3 regions of the Janibacter melonis genome follow, and region 1 is predicted to be linked to each of the others. Evidence: riboswitches for the same ligand, from Rfam matches in the RefSeq annotation. Region 1 holds a riboswitch; each other region holds the start of a gene.
What was found. A riboswitch is a leader RNA that binds a small molecule or an ion and turns the genes downstream of it on or off. The one in region 1 is predicted to bind S-adenosylmethionine.
Positions count from the first base shown of each region.

Region 2: it holds a riboswitch for S-adenosylmethionine, as region 1 does, so the genes downstream of both, EEW87_RS17230 (putative leader peptide) here and metX (homoserine O-acetyltransferase MetX) in region 1, are expected to answer to the same signal.
Region 3: it holds a riboswitch for S-adenosylmethionine, as region 1 does, so the genes downstream of both, EEW87_RS01815 (aminotransferase class V-fold PLP-dependent enzyme) here and metX (homoserine O-acetyltransferase MetX) in region 1, are expected to answer to the same signal.

Region 1 covers NZ_CP044548.2:1,175,390-1,178,654, forward strand. Annotated here, with positions in the region: gene EEW87_RS05580 (universal stress protein) at 1-263, opposite strand, end outside; gene metX (homoserine O-acetyltransferase MetX) at 396-1,580, opposite strand; SAM riboswitch class IV at 1,599-1,710, opposite strand; gene EEW87_RS05590 (DUF4192 domain-containing protein) at 1,761-2,807, opposite strand; gene EEW87_RS05595 (YkvA family protein) at 2,910-3,265, opposite strand, start outside.
Region 2 covers NZ_CP044548.2:2,392,211-2,395,475, forward strand. Annotated here, with positions in the region: gene EEW87_RS11420 (alanine/glycine:cation symporter family protein) at 1-1,078, shown strand, start outside; SAM riboswitch class IV at 1,219-1,334, shown strand; gene EEW87_RS17230 (putative leader peptide) at 1,366-1,470, shown strand; gene ssuE (NADPH-dependent FMN reductase) at 1,642-2,223, shown strand; gene EEW87_RS11430 (ABC transporter substrate-binding protein) at 2,223-3,263, shown strand; gene EEW87_RS11435 (ABC transporter ATP-binding protein) at 3,260-3,265, shown strand, end outside.
Region 3 covers NZ_CP044548.2:373,809-377,073, reverse strand. Annotated here, with positions in the region: gene EEW87_RS01825 (FtsK/SpoIIIE family DNA translocase) at 1-275, opposite strand, end outside; gene EEW87_RS01820 (prepilin peptidase) at 404-1,048, shown strand; SAM riboswitch class IV at 1,141-1,253, shown strand; gene EEW87_RS01815 (aminotransferase class V-fold PLP-dependent enzyme) at 1,294-2,610, shown strand; gene EEW87_RS01810 (ribonuclease J) at 2,750-3,265, opposite strand, start outside.

The DNA.
Region 1 (3,265 bases):
GCGACGGCGATGAGGTCCTCGGCCGGCTCCTTGCCGCGCACGAGACCACGCACGTCGACGTCGACGCCGCTGCCGGCGAGGTCGTCGCGCACCCCCTGGAGGGTGGCCTCCTGGGAGGCGGCGTTGTCACCGGTGAAGCCCGAGCCGCCGCGGTCGGAGTGCACGACGACGAGGCGTCGCCCGCGCAGCTTCGCCTCCTCGACCGCACGGTCGAGGGCGGCGCGTCCCTCTTTGGTCGAGACGTAACCAACGACGATCGTCATCTGCGACTCCTTGTCCATGGCTGGTAGTTGCCGCAGACGCTACACCGCGAGCGCGGTGCCGCACGGGCAAGAGGACGGGGCGCGCCGGACGCGTCAGCGGTGCCGGTCGAGGCCGTCGTCGGCGGCTCGGCGTCAACCGTCGAGGGCCTCGCGCACGATCGTCGCGACCTGCTCGATCTCGGTGAGGAAGCCGTCGTGCCCCGACCGGCTCGTGACGAGCCGCTGGACCGTGCCCGGGCGCAGCGCGGCGACCTCGTCGGTGAGCCGTGGGGGGTAGAGCCGGTCGCTGTCGACGGCCGCCACCGTGAGCCGCCCGGGGTAGGCCCGCAGCGCCGACTCGAGACCGCCCCGGTCACGCCCGACGTCGTGGGAGTTCATCGCCTCGGTGAGCACGACGTAGGAGTTGGCGTCGAAGCGACCGGCGAGCTTGGTGCCGTGGTGCTCGAGATAGCTCTCGACGGCGAAGGGGGCGTCGGCCCCCTCGGCCTGCCCGCGCCGCCCGAAGCGGTCGTGCAGCTCGATCTCGCTGCGGTAGGTGACGTGGGCGACCTGGCGCGCGATGCTCAGACCGGCGTCGGGGCCCTCGGGCTGCCCGTAGTAGTCGCCCCCGGCGAAGTGGGGGTCGTTGCGGATCGCCATGACCTGGGCCTGCGACCACCCGATCTGCTCCGCCGTCGCGTACGGGGTGCTCGCGAGCACGACGGCCCGCTCGACCCGCTCGGGCTCCGAGAGCGCCCACTCCAGGGCGCGCATGCCGCCCATCGAGCCGCCGACGACCGCGGCCCACCGGGTGACGCCGAGGGCGTCGGCGAGCAGGACCTCCGCGGCCACCTGGTCGCGGATCGTCACCGCTGGGAAGCGCGAGCCCCACGGGGCGCCGTCCGGGGCCGGCGAGCTCGGGCCGGTGCTGCCCTGGCACCCGCCGAGCACGTTGGGCGCGACGACGAAGTAGCGGTCGGTGTCGACCGGCGCGCCGGGACCGACCATGCCCTCCCACCACCCGGGCGTCGGGTGACCGGGGCCGCTCGGCCCGACGACGTGGCTGTCGCCGGTGAGGGCGTGCTCGACGAGGACGGCGTTGGAGCCGTCCGGGGCGAGCTCGCCCCACGTCTCGTAGGCGACGCGGACCGCCGGCAGCCTCGTGCCGCGCTCGAGGTCGAGGGGGCCGACGTCGGCGAAGAGCCGGCCGCCGGGGTCGTCGCCCTCGCGCCAGGCGGCGCTCGGGCGCGCCGGGTCCGCCGCGCGGGCGGGCGCCGAGGTGGGGGTGGGGGTGCCCGGTCGATCTGCACCGGGTCGGACGAATGACGTCACGCTCATGACGGATGCGCTCCTGCAGCCTCGCTCTTGCACGCACCGGGTCGGTGCGGCCAGGTCATCACCCGGGGCACCCCATCGCGAGGAGGGTTGCCGCCCAGCAAGCCGGCGCTTGACGCTGGGTCTCATGACCTGCCCGAAGTGTAACGAGGCGCCGTGGGCCCGGCCACGGGCGTCTCACCCTCAGGCGGCGGGCAGCCGGATGCCGTGGGTGACGAGCTGGTCGAGCAGCACGGCGAGCCGGTAGCGGGGGTCGGCCCGCAGAGCCGCCTCGAGCGCGACGCCGGCCAGGGCACCGCTGCCGGACCACCAGGCCACCTGCCCGACGACGGTGAGCAGCGGCGCGCTGCGCGGCTCGGGCACCCGGTGCACGACGCCGCACAGCCGGTCGAGCAGGGCCTCGACGTCGAGCGCCGCCGGGTCGTCGACCTCTCCCCCGCGGCTGCCCGTCGCCTCATGGGTCCACGAGCAGCAGCGCGCCGCCGCGGCGGCGGTGCGCAGGTCCTCGGGGTCGATGCCGGGCACCGCGTCCGGCCCGGGGGTGAGGACGGCGAGGAGGGCGTCGCGCCAGGCCCGGTCGCGCAACGACACGACGAGGTCGGCGACGACGTCGTCGTCGAGGTCGTCGACCGGCTCCCGGGCGCGCAGGACGGCCGTCCAGGCGGCCGTCGCCGCAGCCCGGCCCCGGGGCCCCGTCGGCCGGTGCGCGAGGAGCGTCTCGACGAGCGCGCTGCCCGGGTGGGTGCCAGGTGCGACCTGCTCCGCGAGGTCCGACCGCGTCCGCAGGGGCGCTCGTCCGTGGGCGACCAGCCCGGCGACACCGGGCACCCTGCTCGCCTCGGGGAGCACGACGCCGTCCTCCTCCCACCCCTCGACGTCGCGGTCCGGCGAGTGCCACCGCCCGTCGCGCACGACGACGACCGGGCTGCACCCGATGACGCCTCGGTCGACGAGACCCGCGAGGACTGCGCGCATCCGGGCGGACGCACCGGGACGGGTCTCGTAGGCGATGGCGACGACGGCCCGGGCGCGGGTCTGCACGACCTGCCCGACCATCTGGCGCACGGCGCGCTCGGCGTGCTCGTCGGGGACGATGTCGCAGCGCTGGATCAGCCCGACGCGTCGCCCGTCGAGGGCGAGCAGGACGAGAGAGTCCTCGGGGTGGAAGCCGAGGAGATAGGGCGCCATGACGGCGATGTCGACAGGGGTGCGGGCTCGGACGGTCTCCATGACCGCACGCTGCCCGGTGGCACGGGCTGCCGTCAGGCCGTCGGGGCGCCCTGTGGACGACGGCTGCGCGGCGGGCGCGCCTGTGGACGACGCACGGGGCCGTCAGTCGCGGACGACCTCGGAGGGCACGGTCGTCGACGTCGCGTAGGCGGATGCAGGGCCCGCCGTCGGGCCCGACGCGTGGGCGTACGCACCGGGGGCGGGCGAGCCTGCCCGCTCCCAGGCGATGAAGTCCTCGGTCTCGCGCACGAGCGAGACGGCGAGCCAGGACAGGATGACCGCGTCGTCGACGAGGCCGACGACGAGGAGCAGGCCCTCCGGCACGACGTCGATCGGGGAGACGACGTAGCCGAGACCGAGGAGCATGAGGGTGAGCTGCCCGCTGCTCATCCCCTGGTAGCGCCCGCTGCGCACGGCGCGGACGAGGCGCGGCAGCGCGAGCACCCGCTGGATCAGGC
Region 2 (3,265 bases), 1.2 Mb from region 1:
CGGCGGCGGCAACATGTTCCAGGCCAACCAGACCTTCGCCCAGGCCCGCGAGGTGACCGGTGGCGCCGACGGCTTCCTCGGCTCCGACGGGTCCGCACTGGTCTTCGGCCTGGCCCTGGCCGCGCTCATCGGAGCGGTGATCCTCGGCGGCATCACCTCGATCGCCGCGGTGACCTCGAAGCTCGTCCCGGTCATGGGCATCGGCTACGTCGCGGCGTGCCTGCTCGTCATCGGCTCGAACATCAGCCAGGTCCCCGGCGCCCTCGGCGACATCGTCAGCGGCGCCTTCACCCCGGAGGCCGGGCTCGGCGGCCTCGTCGGCGTCCTCATCGTCGGCTTCCAGCGCGCGGCCTTCTCCAACGAGGCCGGCCTGGGCTCGGCACCGATCGCCCACTCGGCCGTGAAGACCACCCGCCCCGTCTCCGAGGGCTTCGTCGCCCTCCTCGAGCCCTTCATCGACACGGTCATCGTGTGCACGATGACCGCCCTGACCATCGTCATCGCGAACCCGCCGTCGTGGCGCGAGGGCATCGACCAGGTCAAGGCGGGTGGCGGTGCGCCCGACGGCGTGCTCCTCACCAGCGACGCCTTCGCCACCTTCCTGCCGCAGTTCCCGGTGATCCTCGCCGTCATGGTGGCGCTCTTCGCCTTCTCCACGCTCATCACGTGGAGCTACTACGGCGAGAAGGCCTGGGAGTACTTCTTCGGCCCGTCGCGGCCGAGCCTGCTCACCTACAAGCTGATCTTCGTCTCCTTCACGGTCATCGGCACGGTGCTCACCTTCGGCTCGGTGCTCACCCTCACCGACGCCTTCCTCTTCATGTGCGGCTTCATCAACCTCCTCGGGCTGTACTTCCTCCTGCCCGAGCTCAAGAGCGAGATGCGCGACTACCTGGCCGACTGGCGCAGCGGACGTCTCTACGAGCTCGGCGCCGCCGACGAGGCCGAGCTGAGCGCCATCCGCGAGGAGCAGGGCAACACCGGCGACCTCCCGCAGATGCGCACCGACTCGGCTCACGACGGCGGGCTGAGCATGGAGGAGCGCGCCCGCGGCGGGGCCCGGGCCGACGAGGACTGACACGCCCGACCCACGTCATGACGAGGACGACCCGCCGGCACGCAGCCGGCGGGTCGTCCTGCGTCCGTAGGCGGTCCGAGATGCGAGACACGAATCCCTACTGTTGCGATAGGACTTGGTCGCGCGCTAGGTTCCTCGCAGGTCATGAGCTCCAGCGCCAAGCCCCGGCTCGCTGGACAGCAACCCTCCATCTCGCGGTGGGGTGCTCCGGGTGAGGACCTGGCCCCTGCCGACGTGGCAGGGGCAAGCGCGAGGCCCCACGGCCTCGAGACGAGGACGGGCACCACATGAGCACCGACACGACCCGCACCGCGGGCCGGCGCAGCTGCCGGCACGTCGAGCGACGGCACGTCGACCTGCTCCGCGTCAGCAGCGCGCTCTGTCGCCGCTGACGCAGCAGACGTAGCACCCCCACCACCGACCGGTCGCCCCGCGGCCCGGTGAGCGTGGCGTGCCCGTCACCCCTGACCCAGCGCCCCTGGGTCGCCCGCACCCTCACCGCACCACGGCCGTCCGGCACCCGCCGACGTCCGACGACCCCCCATGCCCAGGAAGGCATCCCCATGGCTCTCGTCGCCACCATCTCGAGCAGTCCGTCGACGACATCGCGCACCGACGGCGTGCTCACCCACCTCTCGCGCTGGGTCCAGCGCGCCGGACACCTCACCCTGCCCGTCGTCCTGCGCGACCTGCCCGCCGAGCCGCTCCTGCGAGCCGACACGACCCACCCCGACGTCGCCGCCGCGGTCGCGACGATCGCGAGCGCCGACGCCGTCGTCGTGAGCACCCCGGTCTACAAGGCGGCCTACAGCGGTCTGCTCAAGACCTTCCTCGACCTGCTGCCCCAGGACGCGCTGCGCGGCAAGGTCGTCCTGCCCGTGGCCACCGGAGGCAGCCCCGCGCACGTCCTGTCCGTCGACTACGCGCTGCGGCCGGTGCTGGCCAGCCTGGCGCCGAGCGCGATCACCCCCGGGTGGTTCGTGCGGGCCGACGAGGTGCACCTGCTCGACGGCGGTGAGGTCCTCCTCGACGAGTCCGCCGCCGCCCCCCTTCGCGAGGTCACCCGGGTCTTCCTCGACGGCGTCGCCGGGCGCTCGCTCGTCGCGGCCGCCGACCGCGCGCACGGCGTGGAGCGGGTGGCCTGATGCGCACCACGACCCGCCGCTCCGTCCTGTCCGCCGGCGCGCTCCTCGCCCTGACGACGAGCCTGGCCACCGGCTGCGCCCTGCCCACGAGCGACGCGCAGTCGCAGGAGGAGGGAGCGCACACGACCGTGCGCTACCAGGGCAGCGCCAACGCCGTCACCTGGCCCGAGCTCGCCGACGACCTCGGCTACCTCGATCGCGTCCAGCTCGAGTACGTCGGCGCGACGACCAGCGGCCCGCAGGACATCCAGTCCGTCGCGACCGGCCAGACCGACATCGGCGGCGCCTTCTCGGGCGCCATCGTCAAGCTCGTCGAGGCGGGCTCCCCGATCACCGCCGTCGTCAACTACTACGGCTCGGACGCGAAGTCCTACCAGGGGGTCTACGTCCGCAAGGACAGCGCCATCCGCCGGCCCCGTGACCTCGTCGGCAAGAAGATCGCGGTCAACACGCTGGGCGCCCACGCCGAGGCGGCGATCGACACGTGGCTGACGACGTCCGGGCTGTCGCAGAGCGAGATCGACCAGGTCCAGCTCGTCGTCCTGCCGCCCAACGACACCGAGGAGGCCGTCCGACGCGGGCAGGTCGACGCCGGCGCGCTCGGCGGGATCCTCCAGGACCACGCGAAGGCCCAGGGCGACATCCGTGAGCTCTTCCGCGACACCGAGGTCGTCGGACCGATCAACGGCGGGCAGTACGTGCTGCGCGACGACTTCATCGCGCAGCACCCCCAGGCCACCCGAGAGCTGACGACCGGGGTCGCCAAGGCCATCGAGTGGGCCCGCACAACGCCCCGCGCAGACGTCATCGCCCGCTTCACCAAGATCGTCGAGGCGCGCGACCGCAACGAGACGACCGCCAACCTGCGGTACTGGAAGAGCACGGGCATCCCCGCCCGCGGCGGGGTCATCAGCGACACCGACTTCACCCAGTGGTCGGACTGGCTGGAGAGCAGCGGCATCGTCGCGGCGGGCGAGCTCGACCCCTCGCAGATCTACACCAACGAGTACAACGACCTCGCGAAGGAGGGGTCGTCGTGACC
Region 3 (3,265 bases), 800 kb from region 1:
TGGCCGGCCTGGTGTCCCACCCGGCGGGCACCGGCGCCGGCGGCGCCGGCGACCCCCATCCACGTGCTGCGCACGGCGGCGAGCGGGAGCGGGAGACCTCCCCCCTTCGCCGAGGTCGTGCCCGACCCCTTCGAGCCGGTGCGGCCGGAGGAGCGCGAGGAGGACCGGGCCTTGGTGCCCGTGGACCGCCCCGGGCCCTTGGTCGCGGCCGTGCGACCGGGTGCGCGGGTGGATCCCCCACGCGGGCGCGCGGGGGTGCCGTTACGTGTTGCCATGCTCGCAGGCTAGGCGATCGCCACCCCTTTCACACGTGTCACACGCGCACCAGGGGCCGCCGGTTCCGGGCGAAGGGGGGTGTGGACGGCGCCGGGGAGAGCCACCGGCGCCCGCATACCCTGCGTGCGTGCCCCATGTCCTCGTCGCGCTCGCCGTCGCGCTCGTGGGCACGCCCCTCGCGTGGCGATGGGGCCGCTCGGGCACCTATCGACGCCCGGACGAGACGGCTCCCCTGCCCGCCCATGAGTGGCTCGTCCCGGCCGTGCCGGCGCTCGCGGCCGCGCTCGTCTGGGTCTCCCGCGACGAGCCCCTCGCCGCCGCTGCCGCGACCGCTCTCCTCGCCCCCGTCGGCCTGCTCCTGCTCGCCGTCGACGCCGACGTCCACCGGCTGCCCAACGCCCTCACCCTCCCCTTCGCCGCCGCCGTCCTCGCCCTCCTCGCCCTCGCCGCGGCGACCTCGGGGCAGTGGGACGACCTGCGCCGGGCGCTCGTCGCCACGGCGGTCGTCGGCGGCGCCTTCGTGCTCGTCAGCCTCGTCCTCGGCTCGCGCGGCATCGGGATGGGCGACGCCAAGCTCGTGCTCGCTCTCGCCCCGTTGCTCGGCTGGTACGGGTGGAGCACCCTCACCATCGGCGTGTACGCGGCCTTCGCGCTCGGCGGTGCCGCCGCACTCGTGCTCCTCGTGCTGCGCCGGGTGGACCGGGCCACGCACCTCGCCTTCGGCCCGTACCTCGTGCTCGGGGCGGTCCTCGCGCTCCTCGTACGCGCCTGAGCACGCCCCTCCCCCGCCCAGGTCTCAGCAGACAAGACGGGGCCGGACGGGCTCGACGCCGCTCCCCGACCCGCTGCTATCGTCGCGGCCAAGGTCATGAGTGCCAGCGTCAAGCCCCGGCTCGCTGGTCGGCAACCCTCCTCCGCGGTGGGGTGCTCCGGGTGACGACCTGGCCGACGCCAGACGACGCCGGCAAGCGCGGACCCCGGCTGCCCCGAGGTCCCAGACCTCATGGGAGGCATGCCATGTCCACCACCGCTCTCGCCCCGGCCGCTGCGCCGACGCTCCCCCGCCCCGCCGAGCCGACGCTGGCGGCCGTGCACCAGCTGCGACCCCGCCCGAGCGCGCCGTCGACCCCGGCCCTCGTCTCCGACGGGCTCGTCTGCCCGCTCGAGTCCGGCGCCGAGGTCGAGTACGCGAATCTCGACCACGGGGCCTCGACCTCGGCCTTCGTCGCCGTCAAGGCCGCCGTCGACGAGGCGAGCCTCACGTACTCGTCGGTGCACCGCGGCAACGGCTACGCCTCGCGCGTGACGAGCGCGCGCTACGAGCAGGCCCGCGAGGTCGTGGCCCGCTTCGTCGGCGCGCGCGCGGACGACCACGTGATCTTCACGCGCAACACCACCGACTCCTTCAACCTCCTCGCCTCGGTCGTGCCGCAGGACGCGCAGGTCTTCGTCTTCGGCTCCGACCACCACGCGACGATCCTGCCGTGGCGCGCCGAGCAGCTCGTCCGCCTCCCCGTGCCCTCGAGCCCGGCCGAGGCGGTCTCGGTCGTCGACGCGGCGCTGCGGACCTCGCGCACCGCCGACGCGCTCGTCGTCGTCACCGGCGCGTCGAACGTCACGGGCGAGTACTGGCCGGTCGCGCAGATCGCGGCGGTCGCCCGCCGGCACGGCGCCCGGGTCGCGCTCGACGCCGCCCAGCTCGTCCAGCACCGCGCCGTCGACCTCGCGCTCGAGGAGCTCGACTACGTCGCCTTCTCGGGGCACAAGATCTATGCGCCCTACGGCGCCGGCGTGCTCGTCGGGCGCTCGGACTGGCTCGACGCGGCCGAGCCCTACCTCGCCGGGGGCGGTGCGACCGCCGCGGTCTCCGACGAGGACACGACGTGGCAGATCGGGCCCGCCCGCCACGAGGCCGGCAGCCCGAACGTCCTCGGCGCGGTGGCCCTGGCCGTCGCGTGCGAGGTCGTCGAGGAGCACCGCGAGGCCATCGCCGAGCTCGACGAGACGCTCGGGCGGGGCCTGGTCAGCCGGCTCGACGCGATCCCCGGGGTGCAGACGCACTCGATCTTCGGCCCGACGCACGACCGGGCGCCGGTCGTCACCTTCACCGTCGAGGGCCGCTCGGCGCAAGATGTCTCGCGCCGGCTGTCCGACGAGCACGGCATCGGGGTGCGCGACGGACGCTTCTGCGCCCACGTCCTCGTCGACGCGCTCCTCGCGCGGCAGGGGTCGGGCAGCACGAGCGCGGTCCGCGCGAGCCTGGGTCTGGCGAACTCCCCCGAGCACGTCGACCGCCTCGTCGCCGCGGTCCGCTCCCTCGCCCCGCGGGGCTGACTCCCCCTTCGCCCGCCTCCGGCTACCGACCCGGCTACGACGCGAGCTACCACGCAGTGCTGGTCGTCATGACGACCAGTACTGCGTGGTAGCTCGGGGGGTGTGGTAGCTCGGGGGTGCCGGGGCGAAGGGGTGCGCCTCAGGCCTCGACGACCGTCGGGATGATCATCGGGCGGCGACGGATCTTGCCGCCGACCCAGCCGCCGACGGCGCGGCGGATGACCTGCTGCAGCTGGTGGGGGTCGGTGACCCCCTTCGCCGTCGCGTCCTGGATCGCCGCGACGATCTTCGGACGCACCTGCTCGAAGATCTCGTCACCCTCCGCGAACCCGCGGGCGACGATCTCCGGGCCGGCGAGGATCGCGCCGCTCGAGGAGTTGATGACGACCATGACCGAGATGAAGCCCTCGTCGCGCAGGATGCGGCGGTCCTTGAGCAGGTCCTCGTCGGCCTCGCCCACGCTGCTGCCGTCGACGTAGACGTAGCCGCAGGGCACCGCGCCGACGACCCGCGCCCGGCCGTCGACGAGGTCGACGACGACGCCGTCCTCGGCGAGCGGGATGTGGTCGGGGTGGACCCCGGTCGCGATCGCGAGGTCGCGGTTGGCCACGAGGTGACGCCACTCGCCGTGCACCGGCAGGACGTTCTTGGGCTT